4 regions of the Streptomyces sp. MGP-P1 genome follow, and region 2 is predicted to be linked to each of the others. Evidence: riboswitches for the same ligand, from Rfam matches in the RefSeq annotation. Region 2 holds a riboswitch; each other region holds the start of a gene.

Region 1 (2,173 bases), on a different contig from region 2:
GCGGGCTGCGTGCGGAGGCCCGCGAACGGCACGGCTGGATCATGGACACCTACCTGCTGAGCCGACCGTCCGGCGCGGGCGGCGACTGACGGCCGATGACTGCCGGGTCCACGTCGAGGCGCGGGCGGGGGAGGGCCTCCGCACCTCGTCGTCGGACCGACAGCGGTGTCAGGGGTGTTCAGCGCCGGGTCTCGTGCGCCCTGATCACGCCGAGCCCGTGCCCCAGGCTCGGGCATTCGGCGGTGAGGTCGTCGCCCCGCACCAGGTAGTCGTGCACCCGGCCGTCCGCCGGTCGTTCGATCGCGCGATACAGCGTGCCGTTCACGGTGATCGTCCAGTCGTCGCCGTCCTGGGCCCACCCGACTGTCTTCTTCATCTGGCGTTTTCCGTTTCCTCGGTCGGCCTCGCCGCGGGTCGGCGGCCGTGTAGTGGGAAGAAGAACGGCTTGTGACGCTCGGTGGTTCCGCAGTCCCTACGCCATTCGGTTATATCTGTGTCACTGTCACGTCCAGTGGACGCGTCCGAACTGACCAGCGGTCAGCACGCGGCTGACGAACGGCCGAACGAGCGGAGAACGGGCGTGGCCCGGCGTGGTGTCCCGCCGCGACGGAGTCCGGGCTGGAGTCGGGGGAGTTCGCCGACCCGTGTCTCACGTCACCATCCGAAGTGTGAACAACGGTGTGCGCGGGCCGGGAGTCCGCCTAGGCTGATCCGCGCAACTGGTTCGCCCTGTCCGCCAGGCAGGGTGTCGTAAGAGGGAACCCGGTGGGAATCCGGGACTGCCCCGCAGCGGTGAGTGGGAACGACCGCCGTCATACGCACTGGGCCCGGCCGGGTCTGGGAAGCGACGGCCACTAGGTGTCTGCCCCGGCAGACGTGCCCGCGAGTCCGAAGACCTGCCCGTTGCCCGCACGCGACCGTTCGCGTGCGGAGATCTCGGTGACCTCGTGGGCGGGTCGGCGTAACCATCGGCGGACGGACACGGTTCCACGTGTCCCGGTCTCCGCCCGGTGCGTCATCCCTCCGCGTCCGCGTCCCGTCCCGGGGTCTGTCCCGCAGACACGCTCGCGAAGGAGAGTCACGTGACAGCGAAGCCCGCAGCCGCGGCAGCGCAGGCCACCGTGTACGGCTACCCCCGTCAGGGCCGGAACCGTGAACTGAAGAAGGCCATCGAGGGTTACTGGAAGGGCCGCGTCGACGCCGACGCCCTCCGGGAGACCGCCGCCGAGCTGCGCCGGGGAACCTGGCAGCGGCTCGCCGAGGCCGGAGTCCACGAGGTGCCGACCGGTGACTTCTCGTACTACGACCATGTCCTGGACACCAGCGTCATGGTCGGCGCCGTCCCCGAGCGGCACCGCGAGGCCGTCGACGTCGACGCTCTCGACGGCTACTTCGCCATGGCCCGGGGCACGCAGGACGTCGCCCCGCTGGAGATGACGAAGTGGTTCGACACCAACTACCACTACCTGGTCCCTGAGTTGGGGCCGGACACGGCGTTCACCGCCGACTCCGCCAAGCAGGTGGCCGAGTTCCAGGAGGCGTTGGCCCTCGATCTGACGCCCCGGCCGGTGCTGGTCGGACCCGTCACCTATCTCCTGCTCGCCAAGGCGGCCCCCGGGGTGGCGGCGGACTTCGAGCCGCTGACCCTCCTGGACCGGCTGCTTCCCGTGTACGCCGAGGTCCTCGCCGACCTGCGCGCGGCGGGCGCCACCTGGGTGCAGCTCGACGAACCCGCACTCGTCCAGGACCGCACCCCGGCCGAGCTGAACGCCGCCGCCCGCGCCTACCGCGAGCTCGGCGGGCACGCCGACCGGCCCCGACTGCTGGTCGCCTCCTACTTCGGGCGGCTCGGCGAGGCGCTGGCGGTCCTGGCCAAGGCCCCCGTCGACGGGCTGGCCCTGGACTTCACCGAGTCCGGCGCGGGGAACCTCGACGACCTCGCGGCGGCCGGCGGACTGCCCGACAAGCGCCTGGTCGCCGGTGTCGTGAACGGCCGCAACATCTGGATCAACGACTACGAGAAGTCGCTCGCCACCCTCGGCACCCTCCTCGGCCTCGCCGACCGGGTCGACGTCTCCGCCTCCTGTTCCCTCCTCCACGTCCCGCTGGACGCCGACGCCGAGCAGGGCATCGATCCGGAGATCGCCCGCTGGCTGGCCTTCGCCCAGCAGAA
Region 2 (2,173 bases):
CCCGCGCCTTCACCAAGCTGACGAAGAACGGCCTGCCGCTGGTGGGCACCACGTTCTCCGCCGCCCTGATGCTCGTCGGCGTGGGGATCAACTACCAGTGGCCCGGCGAGGCGTTCAACTACGTCGTCTCCTTCGCCACGATCTCCGGCATGTGGGCCTGGATCATGATCCTGTGCAGCCAGATCCGCTACCGCCGCATGGCCGACGCGGGCCTGCTCCCGCAGTCCTCGTTCAAGGCCCCCGGAGCCCCGTACACGAGCTGGTTCGCGCTCCTGTTCATCGGCATGGTCATCGTGATGATGGCGATCGACGAGGACGCCAGGATCTCGCTCTACTGCGCACCGCTGTGGGCGCTCATCCTCTTCGTCTCCTACCGGGCGCTCCAGGCGCGCACCCCCGAGAAGAAGACCACCACCGAGACCCACCGCTGACCCGAGGGCGGGCCCCACACCGCCCTCCTCCCGGACCGCCCCGGCCGCCCCAACGGCCGGCGTGTCCAGCATGCGGCCCCTTCCGTACCACCCACCGGTACGGAAGGGGCCGCCTGCATATCCTGGCGCCATGCTGACCATCACCCAGGCGCTCCACGACCAGATCGTCGCCCACTCCCGCGCCGACCACCCCGACGAGGCGTGCGGAGTGGTCGCGGGCCCGGCCGGGTCGGACCGCCCCGAGCGCTTCATCCCGATGCTCAACGCCGCCCGCTCGCCCACGTTCTACGAGTTCGACTCGGCCGACCTCCTCAAGCTCTACCGCGAGATGGACGACCGCGACGAGGACCCCGTGATCGTCTACCACTCGCACACGGCGACCGAGGCCTACCCCTCCCGCACCGACGTCACCTACGCCAACGAACCCGGCGCCCACTACGTCCTGGTCTCCACCGCCGACACCGATGACGCCGGACCCTTCCAGTTCCGCTCGTACCGCATCGTGGACGGCGAGATCACCGAGGAAGACGTGCGGATCGTCGAGGCGTACTGACCCACCAGGGACCTACCAGGGACCCACCAGGGACCCACCGGGAACCCACCAGGGTGCACCCGCAGGCCCCCCGCACCCGCACGGGTCTGGCACACTGCCCCCACACCCAACAAGGCAGCAGGAACCAGGAAGCCGGTGCGAATCCGGCACGGTCCCGCCACTGTGACCGGGCCCCCTCCCACGCGGACGACTCCCCAGCGGACGACGTCGCACCGGAGGGCGGCCCGGAAGTCAGGAACTGGCCCGCCGCCTTCTCGCATCGACCAGGGGACGCGGAAATCCCCCGGAGAGGCCTCGCCATGTCCCGGCGCACCCCCGCGCTCATAGCCGCCGCCGTGCTGCTCCCGCTCGCCCTCACCGCCTGCTCCACCCCGGACGGCGAAGCCGCCGCCGGGAACAGGGCCGAGGCGAAGAGCGACGGATTCCCCTACACCGTGAAGAACTGCGGTGTCACCACCACGTTCGAGGCCCCGCCGAAGCGCGTCGTCACCATGAACCAGCACGTCACCGAGATCATGCTGGAACTGGGCCTGGCGAAATCCCTCGTCGGCACCGCCTACCTCGACGACCAGGTCCTGCCGAAGTACGGACAGGACTACGCGTCCGTCCCCGTCATCGCCAAGGAGTACCCCTCCTACGAGCAGCTCCTCGCAACCAACCCCGACTTCGTCTACGGCGGCTACGGCAGCGCCTTCACCGCCGGCGACGGCCGCAGCCGAGCGGCGCTGAAGAAGTCCGGCATCGAGAGCCGGCTCAACACCGAGAGCTGCACCAAGGGCGACCAGCCCATGGACACCCTCTACGAGGAGATCCGCCAGGTCGGCCGCACCTTCGGCGTCCCCGACCGCGCCGAGGCCTGGATCAAGCAGGCCAAGGCAGACAACACCGCCACCGCGAAGAAACTCGCCGGCCTGAAGCCCGTCCCCGTCTTCGTCTACGACAGCGGCGACAAGACCGCCTTCACCGCGGGCGGCGAGGGCATCGGCAACGAACTGATCGAGCGGGCCGGCGGCACCAACGTCTTCGCCGACCTCGACAAGCCCTTCGGCGACGCCTCCTGGGAGAACGTCGTCGCCCGGCGGCCCGAAGCCATCGTCATCTACGACTACGGCGCCACCACCGTCGAACAGAAGAAGAAGCGCCTCCTCACCGACCCGGCCCTCGCCGACGTCCCCGCCATCAAGAACAA
Region 3 (2,173 bases), 1.4 Mb from region 2:
ACCCGCTCCCGTTCCCGTACCGCGTTCCGTGCCGGACCGTTCATGACCGCCCTCGCCCCCGACCCCGCCGCCGTCCTGCCGCCGACCGTCCCGCGACCACGCGGCCCGCGAACAGCCGCCCCGCCACGCACACGCCGAGGGCCAGCGTGCTCACCCGGCGCGACAGCCGTACCGCACGTTCGATGTCCGCGCCCCGCACGTCCCGCCCGGACTCCCCGTTCAGCACCGGCCGGTGCTCGACGCGCCCCGCGTACGCCAGGGTCCCGCCCAGCCGTACGCCGAGCGCCCCCGCGAACGCGGCCTCCACCGGCCCCGCGTTCGGGCTCGGGTGACGCCGGGCGTCCGCCCTCCAGGCGCGTACGGCCTCCCGGGGCCGCCCGCCGCCCGCCACGGCCAGCGCGGCCGTCAGCCGGGCACCGGGCCACCCCGCGAGGTCGTCGAGGCGGGCCGAGGCCCAGCCGTAACGGCGGTAGCGGGGCGACTTGTGGCCGACCATCGCGTCGAGCGTGTTCACCGCCCGGAAGCCGACGAGCCCCGGCACCCCGCCGATCGCCCCCCACACCAGTGCGCCGACGACGGCGTCCGAGGTGTTCTCGGCGACCGACTCGACGACCGCGCGGGCGATCCCCGGCCCGTCCAGGGAGTGCGGATCGCGCCCGCACAGATGCGGCAGGCGCTCCCGTGCCACCTCCAGGTCCCCGGCGGCCAGGGCGCCGCCGACGGCGCGGGCCTCCCGCCCCAGTGACGTCCCGCCGACGACGGACCAGGCGGTGACGGCGGTCAGCGCGACGGCGAGCGCGGGGCGTCCCCGGACGGCGCGCGCGGTCAACGCGGCGGCCCCCACGGCGCCTCCGGCGCAGACGAAAGTGTGCAGCGCGCCCCGGCCCCGATCGTCACGCCACAGCAGGGACTCCACCCGCGCGGCGGCGCGGCCGAATCCGGCTACGGGGTGGCCCCGGCGGGGGTCGCCGAGCAGGGCGTCGGCGATCAGCCCGGCCGTGGCGCCGTACGCGAAAACGCGGTCGGCACGCATGGCTCAGCCGGTCGCGGGGAGAGATGTTCCGGCGCGAGGGCCTGTCGTGGGGGGCACAGGAAGCGGCGCACGGCGGCCGGGCATGGCGTAGGTCCTCACTCAGGGTCCGCGCCCTGGTTCGACGTGACCGGCGACGAGAGTCTCCTGGCTTCCGGATCCGCGGTTCCCCCGGCCTTCCAGCCCGCGTGAGCGGGCCGTGACGTTCCGTGTGGGGGAGCGCTCCCCGGTGACAGTGGCGGGACCGCGCCGGATTCGCACCGGCTTCCTCTGCTGTCGCCGTAAATGGCTCCGGCAGTCCACCACGCCCCGCGAACAACCGTCAACTCACTGTTGACCTGCCAGGCTCCACTGTGCGCAGACACACATCGGGCCGGACACACGCGAGTGTGTCCGGCCCGAGGGGGTGCGGGGTGCGGGGTCAGGCGACGATCAGGTAGATCCCGTACGCGACCGCCGCCACGCACGCCGCGAAGCAGGCGTACGCGCCGGTGCGCGCCAGCGCGACCGACCCTCCGGAGGCGCTGCCTCCGGCCGTGGCGGACTGCTTGGAGAGGGCGACGATGCCCAGGGTGAAGAGGCCGACCAGCGCGACGGTGACCACGAGGCTGACACCGAAGACGGAGGCGAGAGCTGCCCAGTCGATTTTCATGCGGATCTGTCCTTACACCTTGGCCGGCGGCCGGGCCGGGTCGTCGGGCGACGGGGCCGGGGCCGGGAGGGTGGTTGCGAGGTCGGAGGCCGGGCCGCCGATGGGCGGCGGCTGGACCGCCGCCATGGCGGTGGTGACGACGCCCTGGCGCTCGCCGTCCCCGTCCGTGTCGTTGACGTTGGTGTGGTCGACCGGCTGGCGGCGCGAGGCCAGCCAGATGGCGAACGAACCGCCCACCAGGATGACCGCCGTGACGGCGATGCCCCAGGGGCCCTGCTTGGTCAGGAACTCGGCGCCCGCACCGATCAGGCCGGCCGCCGGGAGCGTCAGCCCCCAGGCGACGAACATCCGGGTGGCGGTGGACCAGCGGACCACGCCCCCCTTGCGGCCGAGGCCCGCGCCCATGACGGCACCGGAGCAGGACTGGGTGGTGGAGAGCGAGAAGCCGAGGTGCGAGGAGGCGAGGATGACCGTCGCCGCGCTGGTCTGGG
Region 4 (2,173 bases), on a different contig from region 2:
CCCGTTGGTGCCCCGGATCAGCGAACCCCGGGCGCGGATGCGGGAGTACGAAAGACCGATGCCGCCCGCGTGCTTGGAGAGCCGCGCCACCTGGTGGTAGCGGTCGTAGATCGAGTCCAGCTCGTCCTTGGGCGAGTCCAGCAGATAGCAGGAGGACATCTGCGGGTGCCGGGTGCCGGAGTTGAAGAGCGTGGGGGAGGAGGGGAGGTAGTCCAGCCGGCTCATCAGCCCGTAGAGCGCGGCGACCTCGTCCAGCGCCCGCACCGACTCGTCCTCGGCGAGACCGGCCGCCACGCGCAGCATGAAGTGCTGCGGGGTCTCGATGACCTGCCGGGTGATCGGGTGGCGCAGCAGGTAGCGGCTGTGCAGCGTCCGCAGACCGAAGTAGCCGAAGCGGTCGTCGGCCCCGTCCGCCAGGGCCTGCTCGACGAGCTTGTCGAGGGCGGCCGAGTGGAGCGCGACGAACGCGGCGGTGCGGTCGGCGATCAGGCCCTCACGGTGGCCCACGGCGACCGAGGCGGAGAAGGACGTCGCGCCCTGGCCCGCGGCCTCGTCCGCGATCGAGCGGGTCAGCAGCCTGGCCGCCAGTCGGGAGTACGCCGGGTCCTCGGAGATGAGCCCCGCGGCGGCCTCGGTGGCCAGCGAGCGCAGCTCGGCCTCGTCGGAGCGGGCGTTGCGTCCGCGCAGCGCGGCGGCGGCGACCCGTCCGGGGTCGGTGTCGGGAAGATCGACGGTGAGGTCGGTCAGGGTCCGCAGCAGGGCGGTCCCGGGTCCGTCGTTCGTACCTGCTCCGGACGTGGTGGAGGCAGCGGATTCGGTGGCTGAAACCGGATCGGCGGGCGCGATGGTCACTGGGCTTTCCCTCGCTCGGCAGGGGCCGGCGGCAGGCGGGGAAGCCGGGCAGCGCGAGACCCGGGGCAGGGCAGCACAGCTCACGGCGTCCACCGGCCTATCCGCGAGACCCGGACGTCTGGCGTCCGGTTCGGTCGAGCCGGACGCGCTGTCGACAGGTCTTCGGACTTGCGGGTGCGCAAAAGCGCACCGATCACACCGTTGCGGGACAGTTCCGGATTCGCACCGGATTCCCCTGCGGCGACAGCGAGGTCGAGCATACATGTGGGGGCCGCCGGATGAAGCGGCCCCCACATGTTGTGTCGCGACGATCCAACACGCCCCTCAGGAGGGCGCCTCCAGCCCCAGCCGGAAGGTCATGAGCCGTAGTCCCGGCACCGGTTCCCAGTCCCGTTCGGGGGTCCGTACGAAGCCGAGCCGACGGTAGATCCTATGGGCTCCGAGCATGGCCGGCTGCGTCGACAGCACCAGCGCCCGCACCCCGTCGGCGGACCGGGCGCGCTCGACGCACGCCCGCACGAGAGCCTCTCCCACGCCCCGCCCACGCCCCTCGCGGGCCACCGCCAGCATCCGGAACTCGGCCTCGTCCGGGCCGGCGATGTCGCGCCACGGGGTGCCGGGTGCGGCATACGTCACGCCACCGAGCACCGCCCCGTCCACATCGAGCGCGACGAGCACCTCGGCCTCGGCCGCGCGTTGCTCCACCGCGCGCAGTTTGAGCAGATACGGGTCCCGCGGGCCGTCCAGCAGACCGTCGCCGAGATACGCCTCGGCGATGATCCCGCCGAGGGCGGCGTACTCGCCGGGCTCCGCCGCCCTGATCGTCAGATCCATCAGCCACTCGCTCCCACGTCGACTCCCACGCCGGCTCCCACGTCAGCCCCTCGTTCCCCTGTCAGCCACTCGCCCCCACGTCGTTGTCGGGCGCGCCGTCGCCCACCGGCGGCAGGTCGCCGCGTTCGACCGGCTGCCGCCCCCCGGCCTCGTCGGCCGGCGGCAGCACCCGGTCCAGCTCGTGGTCGTCGGCGCGGTGGGCGGCCCGCGCGGCCGACCGCAGCGTCGCCCGGTCCACCTCTTCGGGCGACCCGCTCAGCGTGACCACGAGTCCGCCCTGTTCCCGCGCGTACGCGTGGCCCGACTCCGTGGCCCGGTACCACTGCTCGCCGTCCCGCTCGCACGTCTTCAGGGGCTCCTGGCCGCCGGCGGGCGCGGGGTCCTTCGTACAGTCGGCCCCGGCGTGCGCCCGGCGCTCCACCCGCAGCTGGATCTGCCCGCCGTCGGGCGTGGTGTAGACGCTGCCGAACCCGTCGTCGCCGATCAC

Evidence for each region. A riboswitch is a leader RNA that binds a small molecule or an ion and turns the genes downstream of it on or off. The one in region 2 is predicted to bind cobalamin.
Region 1: linked by a shared signal. The riboswitch ahead of metE (5-methyltetrahydropteroyltriglutamate--homocysteine S-methyltransferase) and the one ahead of AC3CH1_RS23270 (ABC transporter substrate-binding protein) in region 2 are both predicted to bind cobalamin.
Region 3: linked by a shared signal. The riboswitch ahead of AC3CH1_RS29190 (cobalamin biosynthesis protein) and the one ahead of AC3CH1_RS23270 (ABC transporter substrate-binding protein) in region 2 are both predicted to bind cobalamin.
Region 4: linked by a shared signal. The riboswitch ahead of AC3CH1_RS18140 (ribonucleoside-diphosphate reductase subunit alpha) and the one ahead of AC3CH1_RS23270 (ABC transporter substrate-binding protein) in region 2 are both predicted to bind cobalamin.

What each region holds. Positions count from the first base shown of each region.
Region 1 is NZ_JBYMEM010000001.1:1,119,056-1,121,228, reverse strand. Features, by position in the region: gene cobF (precorrin-6A synthase (deacetylating)) at 1-89, shown strand, start outside; gene AC3CH1_RS05050 (hypothetical protein) at 179-376, opposite strand; cobalamin riboswitch at 704-918, shown strand; gene metE (5-methyltetrahydropteroyltriglutamate--homocysteine S-methyltransferase) at 1,083-2,173, shown strand, end outside.
Region 2 is NZ_JBYMEM010000007.1:357,080-359,252, forward strand. Features, by position in the region: gene AC3CH1_RS23260 (amino acid permease) at 1-431, shown strand, start outside; gene AC3CH1_RS23265 (M67 family metallopeptidase) at 562-984, shown strand; cobalamin riboswitch at 1,055-1,245, shown strand; gene AC3CH1_RS23270 (ABC transporter substrate-binding protein) at 1,284-2,173, shown strand, end outside.
Region 3 is NZ_JBYMEM010000007.1:1,719,578-1,721,750, forward strand. Features, by position in the region: gene AC3CH1_RS29190 (cobalamin biosynthesis protein) at 41-1,033, opposite strand; cobalamin riboswitch at 1,172-1,300, opposite strand; gene AC3CH1_RS29195 (hypothetical protein) at 1,452-1,682, opposite strand; gene AC3CH1_RS29200 (inorganic phosphate transporter) at 1,695-2,173, opposite strand, start outside.
Region 4 is NZ_JBYMEM010000006.1:534,188-536,360, forward strand. Features, by position in the region: gene AC3CH1_RS18140 (ribonucleoside-diphosphate reductase subunit alpha) at 1-852, opposite strand, end outside; cobalamin riboswitch at 989-1,112, opposite strand; gene AC3CH1_RS18145 (GNAT family N-acetyltransferase) at 1,177-1,686, opposite strand; gene AC3CH1_RS18150 (hypothetical protein) at 1,748-2,173, opposite strand, start outside.